3 regions of the Mesorhizobium sp. WSM4847 genome follow, and region 2 is predicted to be linked to each of the others. Evidence: riboswitches for the same ligand, from Rfam matches in the RefSeq annotation. Region 2 holds a riboswitch; each other region holds the start of a gene.
The links. Region 2 has a riboswitch for cobalamin ahead of AC0L28_RS07285 (aromatic ring-hydroxylating oxygenase subunit alpha). Riboswitches for the same ligand answer to the same signal wherever they lie in the genome.

Region 1 (5,921 bases), on a different contig from region 2:
CCGCCAGATCATGCGCGGCAAGAGGCTCGGCTTTTCGATCAACGAGATCCGCGAAATCATCCAGATGTACAAGGAGCCGCCCGGCGAGGTCGGTCAGCTCAATCTGATGATCAAGCGCATCGAGGAAAAGCGCGAGGATCTGCGCCAGAAGCGCCGCGATCTCGAAGAGACCCTGGCCGAACTCGACCAGGCCGAAGAGTCCTGCGTCGAGCGGCTGGTGGAGCTTGGCGTCAACACCTGATCGGCCTTTTTGATAATTCTACTCTGGCGGCCAGCCAGCGTGGCTTTCTGCGCTTCTGATGCTCACCTACTCAAGTGTACGCTCCGCTCCGGTTGCCGCCTCAAATCCAGCGGCGCACCCTTTTTGCGTAATCCCGGTATTTCTTGCCGAATTTCGTTGCTAGAACTTTTTCCTCGCCCTCGATCGCCATTTTCTGCGTTGCGAAGGCGGCGATGATCGCCAGCGGCAGGAACCATACGTTCCCCGAGATAAGGGCAACGCCGATCATCAGCAGCGTGTTGGCCAGATAGATCGGATTGCGGCTGACGGCGAAGGGGCCCGATGTAACCAGATGGTCCGGCACGGCGTTCGGGTGGAGCGTCGTCTTTGCCCGGATCATGATGCGGATCGCCGTGAACCAGAGTGCGACGACGCCGAACAATGCCACCCAGCCGGCCGCGAACAGGATGTCGCCCAAAAGGCCGCCGATCCATGGCAGCGGATAAAGCAAGCCAAGCGCGATGCTGACGGCGATGGCCGCGACATAGATCAGCGGCGGCCACGGTATAAACCCCGGTTTTTGCTGTCCCGGTTTCTGTTGGCCCGGTTTCTGCTGATGGTCGGTCATTGTGCTCCTCCCTCCATCAAAGTGCCGTCGGCCTTGGCAGTGCAGGCGCCGGCGAGCTCGTCGAGATGCGCCTTCCATTCCGCAGCCTGGTCGTTGCGGTAGAGCCGATCAAGCGTGGCCTCGCCCTCGAGCGTATCGAGCATGCAGACACAATAGCTGCTGCAGAACTCCGTGTCGCGCGATTGCTCGCACGATGCCTGGCATTCTTTCAGGAAGGTGACCTGCCTGGTTTCGACGGCTGCCGGCATGACTTGCGAAATCAGCCAGACCGAGCCGATCAGCACCGGCTGGTGGATCAGATAGAAGGCGAGGCTGTGCCGGCCGATAAAGACCAGCGGATTAGTCCAGCGGCCGGGCGTTAGGCCCGCCAGCCGCGTCAGCATGCCGGAGGCGAAGGCAAGCTTTGCCGCTGCGATGCCGGCAAGCACAGCGCCGAACCATGGAAACAGCGGGACATAATCGTTGGAGCGCGGGTTGGTTGCCGACAGGCCGACCCACCACAGGGCCGGATGATCGAAGATCTCGGACCTGAGGTAGAGCGGCGCGGTGATGACGAAAGCTGCGACAACCAGCGTCAGCAGCGCCGGCAGCCGCAGAAACGCCAGGCCGAGCAGGCTGGCGAGCGCGATCTCGTGCAGGATGCCGAAGAAGATGAAACTGTCGGGTGTGGCAAGCCTGGTGGCGGCCGATATGGCGAGCGCCGCCCCGCCGACCATGGCGAAGCGTTTCCAGAAGCCGTTCCAGCGGATTTGCTTGCCATGGGCGAGGAACAGGCTGACGCCGACCAGGAACAGGAAGGTCGAAGCGATGCAGCGCGCGTAGAATTTCCACCAGCCAAAGGCGGTCAGGCCGGGATCGGTGTAGCCGAAGAATTCGAGATCCCAGGTGAAATGGTAGCTCGCCATGGCAAGCAAAGCGATGCCGCGGGCTACGTCGATGGCGATGATGCGCCTGGATCGGTCCTGAACGGCCGGCGTAGGAATGGTCATGGTCTCGCAATTCTGATTCAGTGCTGCAAGACGACTATCATGGTTGCCCCGGACAAAAGAAGACAGGGCCCATTGATGCCCAGGGCTTAGGCTAAAGCGCCGTATGCCGCTCGCAGCCAGTGGTCGAGGCCGGCGCCGCCCCTCATTGCCCTGCCGGGCATTTCTCCCCGTAAACGGGGCGAAAGAAGCTGGCCGCAACGCCGGCGCCCTTCTTGCAACGCTGGTGATTGGCGAAACCATCGATGACAGCGCCCCGGGGCAGCGCGGACGATCGGCTTTCAACCTGTCAAGATCGCGGCGTCGAGGAACCAAGCTGGTCTGCCGGCACGGCGCATTCGCGCTGCTAGCTGGCGGAATTTGGTTTGCCGGGCGCGGCGATTCTGCCTATAGTCGCAGCCGTCGTCGGTTCCGTTTTGGAACCAAGAGGGAATGCGGTAGGGGCAAAATTCGCCCGATGCCGTGGCTGCCCCCGCAACTGTGTGCGGTAGTCCTCTCCATATGCCACTGAAGATTTTCTTCGGGAAGAGCTTCTTCGGGAAGGTGGGGAAGGGCGCTGATCCGCGAGCCAGGAGACCTGCCGGCGACAGGAGAACTGACTTCTATGCCCTCGGGTGGAGGGCGAAAGGACAAGACATGAATACCGCTTCCGTCTCGCTCGGCGCTTCCGTCTCCTCGCAGTCGCGCTTTGTGCAGTTGGCGCTTGCTGCATTTCTCGGCGTTTTCGTCATGGGCTTTGTCGGCTTCTCGCATATCGATGCGGTCCACAATGCCGCTCACGACTATCGCCATTCGATGGGCTTTCCCTGCCACTGACGAGGGGCTGACACCATGACACTGTTTCGCAACGTCGTGTTCATCGCGGCGATCGCAGGGCTAGTGGCCGGCGTCGTTCTGGCCTGCATGCAGGCCTACGCCACCGTGCCACTCATCCTCAAGGCAGAAGTCTACGAACAGGCCGGCGGTGGTCACACGCATGACCATGGTTTGGCGCCGGCCGCAGCAGGCAGCAATGCCATGAGCAGCGCCGTGCCGGCTGAAGCAGCCACCGCGGAAGAGGAAGGCTGGGCGCCGGCCGATGGCTTCGAGCGCTTCGCTTTCAACGTCGTTGCCAACGTCGTCACCGGCATCGGCTTTGCGCTGATCCTGGTCGCCGCTTCGGAATTCGCCGGCGGCATCGGCAATTGGCGACAGGGCCTGTTCTGGGGCCTTGCCGGCTTCGCCGTGTTCACGCTGGCCCCGAACCTCGGCCTGCCGCCCGAACTGCCGGCGATGCCGGCGGCCGATTTCGCCCAGCGCCAGATCTGGTGGACGGCGACCGTGGTGGCGACGGCTGCCGGTCTCGGGCTGCTCGCCTTTCGCAAATCGCTGCCGCTGGCCCTTCTTGCCGTAGCGTTGATCGTCGCGCCGCATATTGTCGGCGCGCCGCAGCCCGACAGTTTCGAATCGCCCATCCCGGAAGGCCTGCACCACCAGTTCGTGGTGGCGGTGACGCTGACCAATCTGGTGTTCTGGCTGGTGCTCGGCGCTGTCGTCGGCTTGGTGCGCGGCCGCTTGACCGGCACCGCAACCGGCCTGCGCGATAGCCTTGCCTGATCGCGCTGCTCCAGGCAGCAAGCTGACCTTGGTCGTCGGCGGTGCACGCTCGGGAAAGAGCGCGCATGCCGAAAGCCTGGTGACGGCCTGTCCAGCGCCGTGGACCTACATCGCCACGGCGCAAGCCTATGACGACGAGATGCACGAACGCATCGCGCTGCACCGGGCGCGGCGTTGCGACGGCTGGACGACGATCGATGCGCCGCTCGATCTCGTCGGCGCGATCGGGGCGCTGCCTGACGGCCGGCCTGTCCTGATCGACTGCCTGACGCTGTGGCTGTCCAACCATATGCTGGCCGAACGCGACATTGAGGCCGAATGCCGAGGGCTGGCGGATGTGCTGTCGCGGCCGCGCGGCCCGTGGTTCGTGGTTTCCAACGAGGTCGGCCAGGGCATCGTGCCTGACAATGCGCTTGCCCGCCGGTTTCGCGATGCCGCCGGCCGGCTCAACCAGCAGGTCGCCGCCGTCGCCGGCACGGTGCTGCTGATGGTGGCGGGACTGCCGCTCAAGGTGAAGTGATATGACCGATATCGATGACAGGGACGAGCAACGCCACCGCGCCAAGATGGCCAAGCGCAAGGCGGTGCAGGACGCCGAGGTCGCGGCCAAGACGGTCGAGAAGGGACTGCTGATCGTCAACACCGGGCCCGGCAAGGGCAAGACCACTGCCGCCTTCGGGCTGGCGCTGAGGATGCTCGGCTACGGCAGGCGCGTCGGCGTCGTCCAGTTCATCAAGGGCAAATGGCATACCGGCGAGAAGGACGCCTTTGCCGCTTTCGGCGACCGGGTCGTCTGGCACACGATGGGCGAGGGTTTTACCTGGGAAACGCAGGATTTGAAGCGCGACATCGCCGCCGCCGAGGCTGCCTGGGCCAAGGTGCTCGAGCTGATGGCCGATCCATCGATTAGCCTTCTGGTGCTCGACGAGTTGAACATCGCGCTGCGCTACGACTATCTCGATCTCGACACGGTGGTGGCGGCGCTGAAGGGCCGGCGCGAAAACCTGCATATCGTCGTCACCGGCCGCAACGCCAAGCCGGCGCTGGTCGAGGCGGCCGATTTGGTCACCGAGATGGGAGTTACGAAGCATCACTTTTCCGCCGGCGTGAAAGCGCAGCAGGGCATAGAGTTCTGAAAGGTTTGCCCGCGCGAGGGGCAACGCAATGCTTCGGGCAGATGATGCATCCAACTCATGTTGAAATGGCTAATCGTCGATCTCTGCGCCGCCCCTCATTGCCCTGCCGGGCATTTCTCCCCGTATAGTGACGGGGAGAAAGGACGACTTCGCAGAGGATTTCGCCAATCTCCAGCGTTGCGTAAAGGGTGCTGAGGGTCGCGGCAAGCCCCTTCTCCCCGTCACTATACGGGGAGAAGGTGCCGGCAGGCGGATGAGGGGCGGCGCCAACCTGAAGCGATTGCCCTGAAGCAGCACATATTTGTTCGACGTCACGCAACGATGACGATCACCGACAGCAAGCCGAACAGTCCCATCAGCAGAAAGTCGGCAACCTGATAGAGTCTTAGCGCTCGTCTGATGTCCACGCTCTCGACATCGCGGCGGCCGCCTTCGCCCATGAACGCGTCGTCGACCATGACGCCGTCGTAGGAGCGCGGCCCGGCCAGGGCCAGGCCGAGCGCGCCGGCCATCGCTGCTTCAGGCCAGCCGGCATTGGGCGAGCGGTGCTTTTTCGCGTCGCGCCGCACGGTGCGCCAGGCGTTGCCGGCATCGGCGTCTTTGACGAGGAAGGCGGCCAGCACGATGAGCAGCGCGGTCAGCCGCGACGCCGGCAGGTTGATCAGATCGTCGAAGCGCGCCGCCGCCCGGCCGAAAGCCTCATGGCGCGGCGTGCGGTGGCCGATCATCGAATCGGCGGTGTTGGCGGCCTTGTAGGCGACGCCGCCGGCCAGCCCGCCGACGCCGATCCAGAAGACCGGCGCGACGACGCCGTCGGAAAAATTTTCGGCCAGGCTTTCGATCGCCGCGCGGCAGACACCGGCTCTGTCGAGCTTTTCCGGATCGCGGCCGACGATCTGCGAGACGGCAACACGACCGATGTCGAGTCCGCCATTGTCGAGTCCGTCAGCCACCGCCTCGACATGCTCGGCCAGGCTCTTCTGCGACAGCAGCGATGTCGCCAGGAGCGCGGTGAGGATCAATCCGGCTGGAATGCCCGCAAGCATGGTTTCCACCGCGAAAGCGATGGTGGCCGGCACCAGCACGATGATCAGCAGCGCATGAACACCGCGCCGGCGGCGCAGGGCGTCGGAATCAGTATCGCGGTTGAGCCTGCGGTCGAGAAAGGATATCAGCCTGCCGAACCAGGTGACGGGATGGCCGATGGCGCCGAGCAGCCAGCTGGGATAGCCGACAGCGAATTCAACAAGCAGTGACAGGAAAGCGATCAGGATCGACATGAAGTCTCTTGATGGAGCGGCGGCGGTGGTGGATCACGGCGGAAGCCTTGGCCGGGCGAGGGCGCTTTTTCCGCA
Region 2 (5,921 bases):
TTGACGGGTTTCTCGTCAGCCGGAACCGGATTCTGCGCCGAAGCCGAATTCCGAATCGAAGCCGTGTACGAGTTGCTGTCGACCGCAGCGGCCGGCTGGTTGGCGCCGTTCGATCCAAAGTTGTCGCTGCCGGCAAAAGCGCTGCCGGAGATGGCCACAATGGCGGCGGTGGCAAGAATGAGCTTCTTCATTTCAAATACTCCTGAGTTCCTCAGATCCCGAGCGGCGGACCGCCACTTTGCTGTTTGGGACCAGCTGTTAATTGTTGCCGAAAAGGTTGCGGTCGGCGCCCTGGCCAACGGGCTGCTTTTCAGCGTGAGCCGGCATCTGGACAGAGGCCGTATACGAGCTGTCGACCGCGACGGCCGGCTGGTTGGCGGCGTTGGACCCATAATGGTCGCTGCCGGCAAAGGCGCTGCCGGTGATGGCCAGAGCGGCGGCGGCAGTAAGAGCGATCTTTTTCATTTTAGTACTCCAGTATCTTGGTCTTCAGTCCGTCTAGCGGCGTGTCTTGGGAGGATGCGCGCGTCGTTCGGATAGCCCCGATGTGGGAAGGCCATTCGGCGGATTCCAATCACGAAGTTGTTCCGTGTGGACCAAGAATCTACACCTTGAAATTGTACCAGAGGCATCTACCACTATGGTTTTATGGTTCGTTTTCAATATCTTATGCCAAATTTGCCGCTCGACGATTTGACGGATTGGCGGATCTGCGTTCACTGCGTGCTGCACGCATTGTCAACAGAAACGAACCGTTCGGTTCGATTTTAGAAGCGGCTAATAGTCACTTTTGTAAACTGTTAACCTTCCTGGTCTCCGCCGCGGGTCGGATTCGATGTCACGGCAGCCGACAATGGCCGCCGACAAAGCGGGTTTCAGCCCTGCAGATATAAACCTGCAGGTTTCGCCGGCGGTGTCGCGCCGCATGGATACGATGTCGCTTTCATGCCGGCAGTCAGCCGGCCGGCATGATTAGATCACGCCATCTCAGGTGCCGCTTGGTGACGACGAAGCGGAGAATTGGGAAGCCGGTCAGAACCCGGCGCTGCCCCCGCAACGGTGGTGGAGTTCAAGTCGCAACGGGAGACCACTGGGCCACAAGCCTGGGAAGGTGTCGCGACGAGTCCGCAAGGACACTCCAGAGCCCGGAAACCAGCCCGAGATTTTCAGACTCGACTGATCGCGGTGGGCGGTCAAGAGGTGGATGATGCACGTCCGGCCCTTTTGCCGGCGTGCAAACGGTCCTCCCTCCATCACCACCAGTTCAGTCCTTACACGAGGACAGGACATGGACGCGCGCAACGACATGCTGAGGCTCTTGCACGGCCGCAGGCAAGGCTATTCGCTCGAGCAGCCCTTCTACACCGATCCAGATTTCTTCAAGCTCGACATGGAGCTGATCTGGTATCGCGACTGGCTGTTCATCGGCCACGATTGCGAGTTGCCGAAAGCTGGCAGCTATATCACCGCCCAGATCGGCGACTATCCGGTCGTGCTGGTCCGCGACCAGCAAGGCAAGATCAATGCCTTCCACAATTCCTGCCGGCATCGCGGCAGCCGTGTCTGCAATGCCGACAAGGGCACTGCGGCGAAGCTGGTCTGCCCCTATCACCAGTGGACCTACGAGCTGGACGGCCGGCTGTTGTTTGCTCGCCAGATGGCAGACGGCTTCGACAAGAGCCAGTTCAGCCTGAAGCCGGTGGCGTGCGAAAGCGTTGGCGGCTACATCTTCATCTGCCTGGCCAACGAGCCGGCCGACTTCGCGCCGATGCGCGCCATGATCGAGCCTTACCTCCTGCCGCACCGGCTGCGCGAGGCAAAAATCGCCTTCGAATCGACCATCGTCGAGAAGGGCAACTGGAAGCTCGTCTGGGAGAACAACCGCGAGTGCTATCATTGCGCCGGCAACCATCCGGAACTCTGCAAGACATTCCCGGAAGCGCCGACCGTCACCGGCGTGCAGGGCGCCGACAGCGATCCGGAGATGCTCGCGCACTGGGCGAAATGCGAGGCGGCAGGCCTGCCGAGCAAGTTCCGCATCGATCCGGCCGGGCAGTATCGCGCCACCCGCGCGCCGCTGCTGCGCGACGCCGTCAGCTACACGATGACGGGAAGACGCGCGGTGAAGAAGAACCTTTCCGACAGCGTTTCCACCGACCGTATCGGCTCGCTGCTGCTCTATCACTATCCGACGACCTGGAACCATATCCTCGGCGATCATGCCGTCACCTTCCGCGTGCTGCCGATCAGTGCCACGGAAACGGCCGTCACCACCAAATGGCTTGTCCACAAGGACGCGGTCGAAGGCGTCGATTACGACCTCGCCGAACTCACCCATGTCTGGACCGAGACCAACGACCAGGACCGTCGCATCGTCGAGGAAAACGCCTTCGGCATCCTGTCGCCGGCCTATGAGCCCGGCCCCTATTCGGAACTGCATGAGGGCGGCGTCATCCAGTTCGTCGAATGGTACGCCTCCTTCATCGGGCCGCGCCTTGCCGAGGCCGGGCGGCCGGCGCTGCGCAGCGTCGCCTGAACGGGGTCAAGGGGATGAATGCGATGACGGACCTTGGCCTCTACCGCCATCTCGACGAGATGGCGCCCTGGAACGACAGGCTCCAGGTGCTGGAAGTCATCGGCGTCAGCGACGAGGCGCCTGACGTGAAGACCTTCACCTTCCGCTCTGACAACCAGACCTGGTTCCGCTACAGACCGGGGCAGTTCGTGACGCTGGAACTGCCGACCACCGAGGGCCCGCTGATGCGGACCTATACGCTGTCGTCCTCGCCGTCGCGGCCGTTCTCGATCGCGGTGACGGTGAAAGCGCAGGCCGGCAGCCTCGGCACCCGCTGGATGTTCGACAATCTGAAGCCCGGCGTTCACGTGAAGGCCTATGGGCCGGCGGGCGACTTTTCGCTGCACAGCCATCCCGCGGCCAAGTATCTGTTCATTTCGGCCGGCTCCGGCGTGACGCCGATGATGTCGATGCTGCGCTGGCTGAACGACTGCGCGCCATGGACCGATGTCGGCTTCGTCAACTGCGCGCGAAAGCCCGAGGAGATCATCTTCCGCAAGGAACTCGAGCTGCTCGGCAGCCGCATGCCGGGCCTGACGCTCGGCTTCATGATCGAGGAGCGGTCCAGCCGTGAGGGCTGGTTCGGCCATATGGGCCGGATCGACGCGATAAGGCTGCCGCTGCTGGCGCCCGATTTTCGCGAGCGCGAAATTTTCTGCTGCGGCCCCGACCCGTTCATGCGCGCCGTGCGGCAGATGCTGGAGGCGGCCGGCTTCGACATGGCCAACTACCATCAGGAGAGCTTTGCGGCCCCGGCGGTGGAGGAAATACCGGCCCCGTTCGGTTCGCCGCCAGAGGGTGGGCCGGCAAAGGGTGGGGTCGAGGTACCTGCCGAGGCCGCAACGCCGATCCGCTTTTCGCTTTCGGATATCGATGCCGACTGCGTTGCCGGCCAGACCGTGCTGCAGACGGCGCGCGCTTCGGGCGTACGAATTCCCGCAGCCTGCGAGTTCGGCCTGTGCGGAACCTGCAAGGTGAAAAAGGTCTCGGGCACAGTCGAGATGAGCCACAATGGCGGCATCCTCGATCACGAGATCGACGACGGCTTCATCCTGGCCTGCTGTTCGAAGCCGCTGACGGCGCTCGAGATCGACGCCTGACCGGGGAGCTTAAACCCCGTAGCGCTCGGTGCGGATGAGGCTTGCCGGAACGCCGGCATCGATCAGCGCCTGGGCGGCGGCCGACACGAAGGCATTCGAGCCGCAGACAAAGGCGAACCTTGGCGGTGCGGGCAGCCGCACCATCGATTGCTCCATCATCGCAACGTCGATCCGCCGTGAATAGTCCGCCGGGCGCCGGGCGGGCTCGCGGGTCAGCGTCAGCACCAGATCGAAGCCGTCCCGGCGATCGTGGAAGTCGATCAGCTCATCGCGAAAGATCACCTCGTCCCAAACCCTTGAAGAAAACACCAACGCCGCGGGCACCACCGATTTGCGTGCGGCACGATGGCGGATCATCGCCATCAGCGGCACCACGCCGGACCCGCCGCCGACCAGCAGAAGCGGGCCGCCGTCGCTGTCGGACCAGACGAAGTGGCCGCCGAGCGGTCCGCGCAACTCGACCTCGTCGCCGACCGCCGCGATATCGTGGAAGAAGGGGGAGACCTCGCCATCATCGAGCCTTTCGATCGCCAGTTCGATCGTCTCGCCGGCTTCCGGCGCCGAGGCGATGGAGTAGGAGCGGCGCGCCTGATAGCCGTCCGGCGCCGTCAGCCTGACATCGACGTGCTGCCCGGCACGATAGGCGAAGGGCCGCGACGGCTGGAGGAAAAAGCTGGTGACGCGCGGCGTGCGCTTTTCGATGCGGGCGATGGTCACCGTCTGCCAGGGCGACTGCGCCGCCGGCCCGTCGCTCATGGATCGCCCGTATAGCGCTGCTCGCGCCACGGGTCGCCATAGATGTGATAGCCGCGCAGCTCCCAGAAGCCGGGCTCGTCACGCTCGGTGAACTGCAGCCCATTCAGCCATTTGGCCGACTTCCAGAAATAGAGATGCGGAACCAGCAGCCGCGCCGGGCCCCCGTGGTCCGGCGTGATCGGCCTGCCTTCGTAAAGCAACGCCACCATCGCCTTGCCGGCAGTGAGATCCTGCGTCGGCACGTTGGTTGTATAGCCGTCGAAGGACAGCGCCAGCGTGAAGGCCGTCGGTGGCTCGATGCCGGCATCCGCCAGAATATCGTCGACCAGCACACCCTGCCACGCCGTGTCGAACTTGGTCCACGCGGTGACGCAATGGATGTCGCGCGTCATCTTGGTCAAAGGCAGCGCGTTGAACTCTGTCCAGTTCCACGTCTTGATCGGCCGCGGTCCGTGCTTGAGCGTGAACGACCAGTCCTCGGTACGCACACGCGGCGTCGGCCCGGCCGACAGCACCGGAAACCCTTGCTCGAGATACTGCCCCGGCGGGATACGCGCATCCGCATCCGTCGGGGGCTTTCGTCCTGAAGAGAAGCCGCGGGTGATCATCGAGACAATCCGTTTGCATCAGGCCGCCTGTCGGCCTTCACCAATGTTGTCAAAGATATTCTGGCGGGCAACCAGATTCTTGGCTTATGCGCCGTCTGTTCGCCTGAGATAACCGGTGGCGATCTCGCGCATCCGGTTGCCGTCGAAGCTTGGTCCATGGCCGCCATGGCCGATGCTGACAGGCAGATCGAGCAGCCGCTGCATTGTTCGGCGATAGGCTGATCGGTCGGAGTCCGGCAGGTCGTCGATCAGCATGGCGTCGTAGATGGCGTCGCCGGCGAAGAACAGGCCGTCGGCCTCATCGAACAGCGCGATCGAATCCGGCGAATGGCCGGGCAGATGCAGCACGCGGAATTGCCGGTCGCCAAGGTCGACCAGATCGCCCTCGTCAAGCGTCCGCGTCAGCGGCGCTGGCGGGATTCTGTATTCGGCCGCTTTCCAGCCCGGCGCCGGCAGCTTCGAGACGGCGCCGTCGAGATCATGAAACATGTGGGCGTAGGTGACGGCGTCGTCCATGCTGTCGAATTGCGCGGCACTCATCCTCGGTCCCGCCCGCAGCGGGAATTCGTGCAGCGAACCGACATGGTCGAGGTGGATGTGGGTGGCGACGACGAGCAGCGGCTTGCCATCAGGTGTGTCGATCTCCGGCGCCAGCGGGCAAATCCCCATGCCGGTGTCGACAAGCAGGTCGACGTCGCGGCCGCGCAAATGCCAAATGTTGGCGCGCACGAAATCATGCACGAACGGCTCGGTCAGCATTGTTGTAGCGGCGTCAACTGCTGTTCTGCTGAACCAGTCAAGCATCAGGCAAAAGCCGGCATCAGACGAACGGCTTTCCGACCTTGTACTTTTCGGGAACCAGCCGCTTCAGATAGGCCATTC
Region 3 (5,921 bases), on a different contig from region 2:
CTTCGCCCGGACGTTAAATCTCAAGTGTCCGTCCGTTATGAGGGTTTGCGCCCGGTAGCGCTTGATACCATAGTCCTGTCGACGCAGCACGACGAAGAGGTCTCACAAGCCACGGTCCGCGAAGGCGTCATTGAGGAGATCATAAGGCCGGTCTTGCCCCACGACTTGGATACGACCGGGATAAGGGTCCTGGTCAATCCAACAGGCCGGTTCGTGGTCGGTGGGCCGCGCGGCGATTGCGGGCTTACCGGCCGCAAGATCATCGTCGATTCCTACGGCGGTATGGGGCGTCACGGCGGCGGTGCCTTTTCGGGCAAGGACCCGTCCAAGGTTGATCGGTCGGCCGCCTATGCGGCGCGGTACGTCGCAAAAAACGTCGTTGCCAGCGGACTGGCGCACGTGTGCGAGGTTCAGCTTGCTTACGCGATCGGTGTGGCCGCGCCGGTCTCTATCCTCGTCAATACATTCGGAACCGCAAAGATTGATGAAAAAAGGATCGAGCGCGCCGTCCTTGAGCTTTTCGATCTCCGGCCGAAAGGCATCATCAAGGCGCTTGATCTCTTACGGCCGATTTACCGCAAGACCGCGACATACGGACACTTCGGCCGCGAAGAGCCGGAGTTCACCTGGGAAAAGACGGACAGAGCCGACGACCTGTTGCGTGAGGCAGGACCGGCAGCTGCGTGATGCGCCGGTATTGGATGCGTCGGCATAGGGCGACCCATTCCACACTGGCAAGAAGCACGCCCGGCCTGCATGGCAAGAAGCTGGCTCGGATTTTTGGCGGAGATATTGATGCCGGATTATGACGTGCTTTGCATCGGCAATGCCATTGTCGACATCATCGCCCAGTGCGACGAGGCATTCCTCGAGACGAACGGCATCATAAAGGGCGCGATGAACCTCATCGACACCAGGCGCGCCGAGCTGCTCTACAGCCGCATGGGCCCGGCCATCGAAGCCTCCGGGGGCAGCGCCGGCAACACGGCAGCGGGCGTCGCCAGCTTCGGCGGTCGCGCCGCCTTCTTCGGCAAGGTCTCGAACGATGCGCTGGGCGAAATTTACGCCCACGACATCCATGCGCAGGGCGTTGCCTTCGACACCAGGCCGCTCAAGGGCAACCCGCCGACGGCGCGCTCGATGATCTTCGTCACTCCCGACGGCGAGCGCTCGATGAACACCTATCTCGGCGCCTGCGTCGAGCTCGGGCCGGAGGATGTCGAGGCCGACAAGGCCTCTGGCGCCAAGGTCACCTATTTCGAAGGCTATCTGTGGGACCCGCCGCGCGCCAAGGAGGCAATCCGCCAGACGGCCAAGCTGGCGCACGCGGCAGGCCGCGAAGTGTCGATGACGCTGTCGGATTCGTTCTGCGTCGACCGCTACCGCGACGAATTCCTCGACCTGATGCGCTCGGGCACGGTCGATATCGTCTTTGCCAACAGTCACGAGATCAAGTCGCTCTACCAGACGTCGTCGTTCGACGAGGCACTGGCGCAGATCCGCAAGGATTGCAGGATCGCCGCCGTGACCCGCTCGGAAAAAGGCTCCGTCATCGTGCGCGGCGACGAGACGGTGGTCATCAAGGCGACCGCCATCAAGGAACTGGTCGACACGACAGGCGCCGGCGATCTCTATGCCGCCGGCTTCCTGCATGGTTATACGCAAGGCCGCGACCTGCAGACCTGCGGCGACCTTGGCTCACTGGCGGCCGGATTGGTGATCCAGCAGATCGGCCCCAGGCCGCGGCAGAATTTGCGCCGCGAGGCTGAGCAGGCGGGGCTGTTGTAGGGCAGCATTTCGGCCACGTATTGCCCACCTTCCGTTGTGCAGGCTGTCCAGACAAGCGCGTGTAAATCGAACGTACCAGTCCGAGAAGGATGCCGGTTTTCTCCAAATTTCAATTTTGCAGGCTTAGGAACGTTGTCGCACTTCGGGCCAGTACTGCCGCCCGATCATGAATGGCCAACACGCGCCCTTTTTGACGAAAGTCGTTTTGAGCCGGGATCGTAGACTGGCAGATTGCCCGAGCGGCCAGGCACAGCCTGCGCAGACCGGCGAGTGGCGCAAATGGCTCAGCTCTACCGCGACCTGCTACTTGGGAACACGCCGCAGGTGAACGGTTCACATAAACACATAAACATTTCTTTATACCGCATTGGCAACAAAGCGGGCTGCTGCGATTGTCCGCGTGTCGTGGTTCTCCGCTAGGCGTTGCCGTAGCGGAGCTAAGAGGGAAGCCGGTGCAATGCCGGCGCTGCCCCCGCAACTGTAAGCGGCGAGCCAAACCCATCAATGTCACTGGGGCGAACTGCCCCGGGAAGACGGGGCAGAGGCTGTGACCCGCGAGCCAGGAGACCTGCCACGGTAAACAACGTCCACGGGCGGGGTGTCTGGTGGCCGCGGCAGCTCGGCGTTTATGCCGGCCTTCTAGCGCCTTCCTTGTCCCCGCCGCGACCATCGGGGTATGGAATGAATGTCTCCCAGCAAGTTCCCATAGCAACGCTTGGCATGCCGCGTATCGGTCGCCGGCGAGAACTGAAATTCGCGCTCGAAAGCTACTGGTCCGGAAAATCTTCTGCTGCCAACCTTCTGTCGACGGCGAAGGCACTCCGTGCCGCCAGCTGGAGCGAGCAGCACGACCGCGGCGTGTCGAAAATCCCGTCGAACGATTTCTCACTTTATGACCATGTGCTCGACACCGCAGCAATGGTCGGCGCCGTGCCATCCCGTTACGGCTGGACGGGCGGCGAGGTCCCGCTCGACATCTATTTCGCGATGGCGCGCGGGACGCAAGGCGATGCCGCGGGTTGCGTTCACGCCAGTCACGGGCATGCAGTTCAGGGCCAGCGCGTAACCGCGATGGAAATGACCAAATGGTTCGACACGAACTACCACTACATCGTGCCGGAGCTGAGCGACGATCAGGCATTCGCCCTCTCGTCGACGAAACCAGTCGATCACTTTCTGGAGGCAAAAGAGCTCGGCATCCATACACGCCCGGTCATCCTTGGACCGGTCACCTTCCTCAAGCTGGCGAAGTCTCCCGACCAGTGTTTCAATCCCATAGCGCTCCTACCGCGGCTGCTGCCCGTCTACGAGCAACTCCTGCGGAGGCTGGAGCTCTCGGGGGCCGACTGGGTGCAGATTGATGAGCCGGCGCTTGTGCTCGACCTTAGCCCGAACGAACGAGCTGCCTTCGAATTCACCTACGGCCAGCTGTCGAAAGCCGCGCCCAAGTTGAAAATTATGCTGGCGACCTATTTCGGGCCGCTGGGAGACAATCTGGAGACCGCGCTTTCGCTGCGCCTGGCGGGCCTGCATCTCGACCTCGTGCGCGCTCCCGAGCAGTTGGAGACGGTTGGTCGGCTCGCACCGAAGGATCTGGTGCTCTCGCTTGGCTTGATCGACGGCCGCAACGTCTGGCGCGCGAACCTGGCTGCCATTCTCGACCGCATCAAGCCGATCGTTGCCGGCTGGCCGCTGGATCGCGTCGAGATTGCGCCTTCCTGCTCGATGCTTCATGTGCCGATGGACCTGCGGATGGAGACCGCGCTCGATGTGGATGTCAGTTCGTGGCTGGCATTCGCCGCCCAGAAGAGTGAAGAGCTGCTTGTGCTGGCCCAAGCCTTATCCGAAGGCAGGGAGGCCGTAGCAGGCGCACTGAAAGCTTCTGCCGAGGCGGCCGCGGCGCGCGCAATGTCTGGAAAGGTCCATGATCCGCTCGTCCATGGGCGGGTTATCAGCATTGACGGCGCCATGAAGCAACGAAAGAGCGCATTTGCCAAGCGCTCCAGAGTCCAGGCTGACACGCTCGGCCTGCCGCCGTTCCCGACGACGACGATCGGGTCCTTCCCGCAGACGCCCGAGGTGCGCAGGGCGCGCTCCGCTCATGCGAAGGGCCGGCTGAGCTATGTCGATTACCAGGCCTTCCTGGAGAAGGAGACCGAGGCGGCGGTCCGCTGGCAGGAGGAGATCGGGCTGGACGTGCTGGTACATGGCGAGTTCGAACGAAACGACATGGTCCAGCATTTCGGCGAGCAGCTGTCCGGCCTCGCCTTCACCCAGCATGGCTGGGTGCAAAGTTACGGCTCCCGGCTGGTGCGCCCTCCCATCATCTTCGGCGACGTATCGCGGCCCAATCCGATGACGGTTCTCTGGTGGCAATTTGCCCAGTCGCTGACGAAAAAGCCGGTGAAGGGCATGCTCACAGGCCCAGTGACAATTCTTAACTGGTCTTTTGTTCGCGACGACGTACCCCGCGCCGAGGCCTGCCGCCAGATCGCACTCGCCATCCGCGATGAAGTGGCCGACCTTGAAAGAGCTGGCGCAAGGGTGATCCAGATCGATGAGGCCGCGTTTCGCGAAGGCTTGCCCCTGCGGAAGTCCGATTGGAAACATTATCTCGGCTGGGCAGTCGAATGCTTCCGTCTCGCTTCAACGGTTGTAGAGGACGCGACCCAAATTCACACCCACATGTGCTATTCGGAGTTCAATGAGATCATCGACTCGATTGCTGAACTGGACGCGGACGTCATTTCGATCGAGACGTCGCGCTCCAAAATGGAACTGCTGGACGCCTTCACCAAGTCCAAATATCCGAATGACATCGGTCCTGGCGTCTACGACATTCACTCACCACGTGTCCCGGAGATTGGCGAGATTTTGCATCTCGCCCAACTTGCCCGCGAGCGACTGTCGGACGGCCAATTGTGGGTGAATCCGGACTGTGGCCTCAAAACAAGGAAATGGGAGGAGGTCCGCCCTGCCCTCATCAACATGGTCGCTGCAGCATGCGCATTGCGGGAGAAAGTGCAGGCGCAGGCCGCTGAGCCACTGTGACGGGCAAACATGTGACCCGCGGGCTTCGCGGATATTTAAGGCAGAAAGGACGCCATCGAAAGCCGCGCGCAAGTCGGTCGACGCGTGCGAGTCCCACCCTTGTCGTCCAGCCGAAGGCCCGCTGGACGGCTGAGCGGCGGGGCAGGATCTGGGAAGCCGCTTCCGGTCCGAAGGACGGATGATTTCGATCACGAAATGGGGGAAGGCGGCTTTGTCCATGAACTTCAGCCTCTCACACAGCCAGCGGTCAACAGACACTTCACCGAGGGGCGAACGCTTGCGGATGCCGCCTGTGCACCGGCACCATCGAGATATCGGCGGCGAGATCGACCATCGAAAGCATCGGTATCGAGGGAATGCCTCGCATGTGGCGGACATCGACAAAATAGCCATACCGCCCAGCCGCAAGCTGCGACCATTCCTCATCGCTTGAATTGAAGCTTGGCTGCGTTTGGCATGGCGATTGCTCCGCTTCTGCTGAGGTTCGCTGAAAACAGAGTTTTTCAAGCGCACGGGTCGCGGTGAAGTGTTGCGCGACACAAAGGCAGCCGCCAACATTACGATCGATCCAAAGATCTCAGGTGTGCTTCCGAGCCTACCTTTCCGTTGTTTAGGCTACCGGAGGAGCGGCGAGGAGTAGAACCAACCAAGGTGTAAGGAGCATCTGATGTCGAACATGATGAAGGCGCTGGTCAAGGCCAAGGCCGAGCCGGGCATCTGGATGGAAGAGGTGCCGGTGCCGGAAATCGGCCCGAACGACGTTCTGATCAAGATCAAGAAGACCGCGATCTGCGGTACCGACGTCCACATCTACAATTGGGACCAGTGGGCGCAGAAGACCGTGCCGGTGCCGATGGTGACCGGCCACGAATTCGTCGGCACGGTCGCCGACTTCGGCGCGGCGGTCACCGAATACAAGATCGGCCAGCGTGTTTCGGGCGAGGGCCACATCGTCTGCGGCCATTGCCGCAATTGCCGGGCGGGCAGGGGGCATCTGTGCCGCAACACGCTCGGCGTCGGCGTCAACCGGCCCGGCGCCTTCGGTGAATATCTGGCGATCCCGCAGCACAACGTCGTGCCGA

Region 1: another riboswitch for cobalamin. It lies ahead of AC0L28_RS14080 (CbtB domain-containing protein); the one in region 2 lies ahead of AC0L28_RS07285 (aromatic ring-hydroxylating oxygenase subunit alpha).
Region 3: another riboswitch for cobalamin. It lies ahead of metE (5-methyltetrahydropteroyltriglutamate--homocysteine S-methyltransferase); the one in region 2 lies ahead of AC0L28_RS07285 (aromatic ring-hydroxylating oxygenase subunit alpha).

The regions. Positions count from the first base shown of each region.
Region 1 covers NZ_JBVVPY010000008.1:166,431-172,351, reverse strand. Annotated here, with positions in the region: gene AC0L28_RS14095 (MerR family transcriptional regulator) at 1-241, shown strand, start outside; gene AC0L28_RS14090 (methyltransferase family protein) at 342-848, opposite strand; gene AC0L28_RS14085 (heparan-alpha-glucosaminide N-acetyltransferase) at 845-1,837, opposite strand; cobalamin riboswitch at 2,224-2,433, shown strand; gene AC0L28_RS14080 (CbtB domain-containing protein) at 2,471-2,650, shown strand; gene AC0L28_RS14075 (CbtA family protein) at 2,666-3,430, shown strand; gene cobU (bifunctional adenosylcobinamide kinase/adenosylcobinamide-phosphate guanylyltransferase) at 3,453-3,950, shown strand; gene cobO (cob(I)yrinic acid a,c-diamide adenosyltransferase) at 3,952-4,566, shown strand; gene cbiB (adenosylcobinamide-phosphate synthase CbiB) at 4,878-5,846, opposite strand; gene cobD (threonine-phosphate decarboxylase CobD) at 5,845-5,921, shown strand, end outside.
Region 2 covers NZ_JBVVPY010000004.1:188,727-194,647, forward strand. Annotated here, with positions in the region: gene AC0L28_RS07275 (DUF680 domain-containing protein) at 1-191, opposite strand, end outside; gene AC0L28_RS07280 (DUF680 domain-containing protein) at 259-465, opposite strand; cobalamin riboswitch at 973-1,175, shown strand; gene AC0L28_RS07285 (aromatic ring-hydroxylating oxygenase subunit alpha) at 1,289-2,536, shown strand; gene AC0L28_RS07290 (FAD-binding oxidoreductase) at 2,560-3,675, shown strand; gene AC0L28_RS07295 (FAD-binding oxidoreductase) at 3,685-4,431, opposite strand; gene AC0L28_RS07300 (molybdopterin-dependent oxidoreductase) at 4,428-5,039, opposite strand; gene AC0L28_RS07305 (MBL fold metallo-hydrolase) at 5,124-5,843, opposite strand; gene AC0L28_RS07310 (diphosphate--fructose-6-phosphate 1-phosphotransferase) at 5,860-5,921, opposite strand, start outside.
Region 3 covers NZ_JBVVPY010000012.1:76,154-82,074, reverse strand. Annotated here, with positions in the region: gene metK (methionine adenosyltransferase) at 1-687, shown strand, start outside; gene AC0L28_RS18610 (adenosine kinase) at 796-1,788, shown strand; cobalamin riboswitch at 2,178-2,378, shown strand; gene metE (5-methyltetrahydropteroyltriglutamate--homocysteine S-methyltransferase) at 2,494-4,839, shown strand; gene tdh (L-threonine 3-dehydrogenase) at 5,507-5,921, shown strand, end outside.